DNA from 2 places in the Streptomyces sp. NPDC098101 genome. Region 1 is predicted to be linked to the other one. Evidence: riboswitches for the same ligand, from Rfam matches in the RefSeq annotation. Region 1 holds a riboswitch; the other holds the start of a gene.
What was found. A riboswitch is a leader RNA that binds a small molecule or an ion and turns the genes downstream of it on or off. The one in region 1 is predicted to bind cyclic di-AMP.

Region 1 (2,171 bases):
CGTGCTCGCCCTGCTCATCAACCGGGTGGTGCGCCGCAGCGGCGAACGGCTCGCCTCGGCGCGGGTCATCGCGGAGACCGCGCAGAAGGCGGTGCTGCCGACGCCCGCCGAGCGGATCGGCGGCCTCCGGTGCGCGGCCCGCTACGAGGCGGCGCAGGCGGACGCGTTCATCGGCGGCGACCTCTTCGCCGTGCAGGACACCCCGCACGGGGTGCGGCTCGTGGTCGGGGACGTACGGGGCAAGGGCCTGGACGCGGTCGAGGCCGTCGCCGTCGTCATCGGCGCCTTCCGGGAGGCGGCCGAGCAGGAGCGGACCCTGGAGGGCGTGGCGCGGCGGCTCGAACGGGCGCTGGACCGGGAGGGCACCCGCCGGGACAGCCTCGACGCCGTCGAGGGGTTCACCACCGCCGTCCTGGCCGAGGTCCCGCGCTCCGACGGCAGCGGCACCTTCGACGGCTTCGTACGGGTGGTCAACCGGGGGCACCCGTCCCCGCTGATGCTGTACGGCGACGGGCGGGTCGAAACGGTCGACCCGAGCCGGCCGGCGCTGCCCCTCGGCATGGGGGACCTGGCGTCGTGGCCGGACCGCGCCGAGGCCCGGCCGTACCCGCCGGGCACGACGCTGCTCTTCTACACCGACGGCCTCTCGGAGGCGCGGGACGCGCGGGGCGTCTTCTACGACCCGGCGGAGCGGCTGGCCGGGCGGATCTTCCCCGGCCCCGAGGAGATGCTCGACGCGCTCGTGGACGACGTACGCCTCCACACCGGCGGCGGGGCGACGGACGACATGGCGCTGCTCGCGCTGAGCCGCCCGGCGGCGGGGCAGCCCGAGCGGCGCCGGACGATGCCGGTGGTGCCGCCCGGCGGACCCCGGCACCGGCCGTCGGGCGGGCTCCGCCACCGGCTCCCCGGAGGATCCGGGCAGCGGCCGTCCGACGGCCCCGGTCACCAGGGGTAGTCGCGAGGTCTCCCTGAGATAACAATTGACGAACCGTCAGATTGTGGCGGTTTTACGGCCCCCGGATTCGGTCCCGCTGGAGTCCTGCTGAAGGGGGATCAAGTCGGACCAATCCCTGTCAATTCAACGAATGATCAAGGGGGACGGCTTGGAATCGGGACCCCCTGTCTATTAACGTTCGATAACGCAGCGCGGTCGTCCCAGCCGTCGCAAGAGACGGCACCGTGCGCACGCGCCGAATCCCGCAAGGGAACCGGGGAACCACCATTTGGGGTGAATCGAGCCCTTCGCACCCGTGCGACCGGGCCCGTAGGAGACCTTCCTGCTCCGAACCCGTCAGCTAACCCGGTAGGCGAGAAGGAAGGAAAGGAGCGCGCCTCCGTGGCGTCCAACACCCCTGCCCCCGAAGCCCCGTTCGATGCCTTCGGCGGCGGTGCGGCCCCTTCCGCTCCGGACACCGAGTGGAACCCCACCGAGGATTCCCTCCGCGCCCAGAACCGCTCCGGCGGCCGGCACCGGGTCGTCAAGCAGCGCTCCAACTTCGCCCGCTCCTCCACCGTCCTCGGCGTCGGCGTCATCGCGGCCGTCGGCGCGGGCGGCCTCGCCACCGCGCAGGAGAAGCCCCCGGTCGCCATATCGCTCCCGGACCTCCCCGACCTCAACCTGCCCGACGCCCACGACCTCCCCGGCGTCGGCGCGCTCCTGCCCGCGCAGGAAGAGCGGGAGACGGTCCCCGCGGACCGCGCCAACCCGAACCCGCTGACCTCCGCCACGTACACCACCGAGGCCCAGGACCGGGCCTCGCGGTCCGGGCAGGTCACGCGCGCGAGCCTGTCGACCGCGGACGCCCCGGGCACCGCCGACGCGGGCGAGGCCCTGCGCGCCCGCATCCTCCAGCAGGCCGAGCAGCAGCAGGCCTCCGCCGACGCCGCCGAGAAGGCCGCGGCGGAGAAGGCGGCCGCCGAGAAGGCCGCCGCCGAGGCGCAGGCCAAGGCCGACGCCGCGGAGAAGGCGGCCGCCGAGGCCAAGGCGAAGGCCGAAGCGGAGGCCAAGGCCAAGGCGGAGGCGGAAGCCAAGGCGAAGGCCGAGGCCGAGCGCCTCGCCAAGCTCGCCGCGAGCTACTCGATGCCCCTCTCCTCGTACTCCCTCACCGCCACCTACATGCAGTCCGGCTCGATGTGGTCCTCCGGCTACCACACCGGCCTCGACTTCG
Region 2 (2,171 bases), on a different contig from region 1:
CGCAGTGCATCAGGGCCGGGACGCTCTCCTCCGCCATGGAGTGCAGGATCCGGCTGTGCTCCGCGGTCCGCTCGACCACCATCCGCCGGTACGAATCGGACATTCGGGCCGCCGCCTTGCCCTCGCCGAGGATCTCCCGCAGCTGCGCGGTGTCGCCGTCGCGCACCAGCTTCCAGAACTCCTTGCCGTCGGCCGGGTCGTTGAGGGGTATGTTCACGTTCCGTACGCCGGGCAGCTCGACGTCCGGGCCCTCGATCCGCCGGTCGGCCTCGTTGCGGAAGTCGAAGACCGTGTGCAGCCCGAGGCCGGCGAGGAAGGCGGCGTCGCTCTCGGTCGCGTGGGCGAGGTGGCCGCTGCGGAAGAGCCGGCCGGGGCGGACCGCCCGCCCGTCCGTCGTCGGCAGGCCGCCCACGTCCCGGAAGTTGCGGACCTCCGCCAGCTCGGGCTCGGCGGCTTCGATGGGCGGGACCTGCGGCAGCTGCTGCGTCACGGATGCTCCTGGAGAGTCGGCGTTCGGGTGCCCGACGAGAAATCGGTTCCGGGGGCAATCATCCGGGCGGGAAGGGCGCGGCGCATCCCCTCGGACGGGAATGGGCAATCTGTCCGAATTGGCACGTTGGATATAACGCGCCCTGTTTACGGACGAGATGGGTTTCGGTGCGTGAGCAGGGTCATAGAAGTGACGGATCGTGGCCGGAGGCCCGCCGCAATCCCCTTACGGGAAAAGGGAGTCGAAGGACCGTCATCCACGGAGGGTGACCGGAATCCCGGGGGAACGATCTAGGGCGGAATGCCGGGACAAAACAGCGGCTTGTTCGCGCCGACCCCGCTCGTCTAGCGTCACGGTCAATCCGGACGGACCGCCTAATCCTGCCACCGCCCGGAATTCCACCCATCCCATGCGTGGCAGGAGCGGGGGACCCAGGAAGTACGCCGGTCCCGCGATGCAGGACGGCTCGGGGTGAAGCCGCGCGCGAGCGCGGCCGGGCATCTCCAGTCCGAACCCGACAGCTCACCTCGCAGGCGCCGGAGAGGATTCGCCATGCCCGCGAAGGGTAAGCACCGCCGTCCCAAGAGCAACCCCCTCACCCGCGGATTCGCCGCCGCCGGTACGGGAGGCGCCGTCGTCGCCCTCCCGCTCCTCGGCGCCACCGGGGCCCACGCCGCCGAGCAGGCCGCCCCGGCCGCCGCCTCCGTCCGGTCCGCCGTCACCGCGCACGCCGTCGCGGCGAAGGCCGCCCCCGCGAAGCCCGCCGCGACGACCGGCCCCCGGACGTACTCCGTCGTCCCCGGCGACTACCTGTCGAAGATCGCCGCCGACCACCACCTGGAGGGCGGCTGGCAGAAGGTGTACGAGGACAACCGCCGGACCATCGGCGCGGACCCCTCCCTCATCCTGCCCGGCATGAAGCTCACCATCGGCGCCAAGGGCTCCGCCCCGGCCGGCCCGAAGAGCACCCCCAGCGCCCAGGAGTCCGGCAAGAACGGCGACGACGCCCCCCGCGCCTCCCGCGGCGAGAGCCGCCGCGCCGCCGCCCCGGCCACCGCCGCCGCCCCGAAGGCCGCCGAGAGCTCCACCGGCTCCACCGCCTCCTCGTCCGGCTGGGTCGCCCCCGTCACCGGCGGCTTCTCCACCCCGTACCGCGCCTCCGGCTCCATGTGGTCCTCCGGCTACCACACCGGCGTCGACTTCATCGCCTCCTCCGGCACCACCGTCCGCGCCGTCGGCGCCGGCACGGTCGTCTCCGCCGGCTGGAGCGGCTCGTACGGCAACGAGGTCGTCATCCAGCACGCGGACGGCAACTACTCGCAGTACGCCCACCTCTCCTCCCTCTCGGTCTCGGCCGGGCAGAGCGTCAGCGGCGGGCAGCAGATCGGCCTCTCCGGCTCCACCGGCAACTCCACCGGCCCGCACCTGCACTTCGAGATCCGCACCACGCCGAACTACGGCTCGGACGTCGACCCGCTGGCCTACCTGCGCCAGCACGGCGTCTCCGTCTGACGCGCACGCGGGAGACACCCTTTCCGACGGCCCGGCACATTCCATGCCGGGCCGTCGGCCTATTCCGACTTGGGCGAATCTTTATCGGTGGCATATGTCACCCGTCGTCAACCCCTCCTTACGGTCGCGTAGGTCACATGCGAAAGGGAAGGATGTGCCCCCGTGGCAG

Region 2: another riboswitch for cyclic di-AMP. It lies ahead of ACIQVI_RS02645 (peptidoglycan DD-metalloendopeptidase family protein); the one in region 1 lies ahead of ACIQVI_RS32285 (M23 family metallopeptidase).

The regions. Positions count from the first base shown of each region.
Region 1 covers NZ_JBIWAS010000011.1:99,276-101,446, forward strand. The annotation lists gene ACIQVI_RS32280 (PP2C family protein-serine/threonine phosphatase) at 1-958, shown strand, start outside; cyclic di-AMP (ydaO/yuaA leader) riboswitch at 1,182-1,328, shown strand; gene ACIQVI_RS32285 (M23 family metallopeptidase) at 1,340-2,171, shown strand, end outside.
Region 2 covers NZ_JBIWAS010000001.1:623,892-626,062, forward strand. The annotation lists gene ACIQVI_RS02640 (tyrosine-protein phosphatase) at 1-490, opposite strand, end outside; cyclic di-AMP (ydaO/yuaA leader) riboswitch at 880-1,039, shown strand; gene ACIQVI_RS02645 (peptidoglycan DD-metalloendopeptidase family protein) at 1,043-2,002, shown strand; gene ACIQVI_RS02650 (SGNH/GDSL hydrolase family protein) at 2,165-2,171, shown strand, end outside.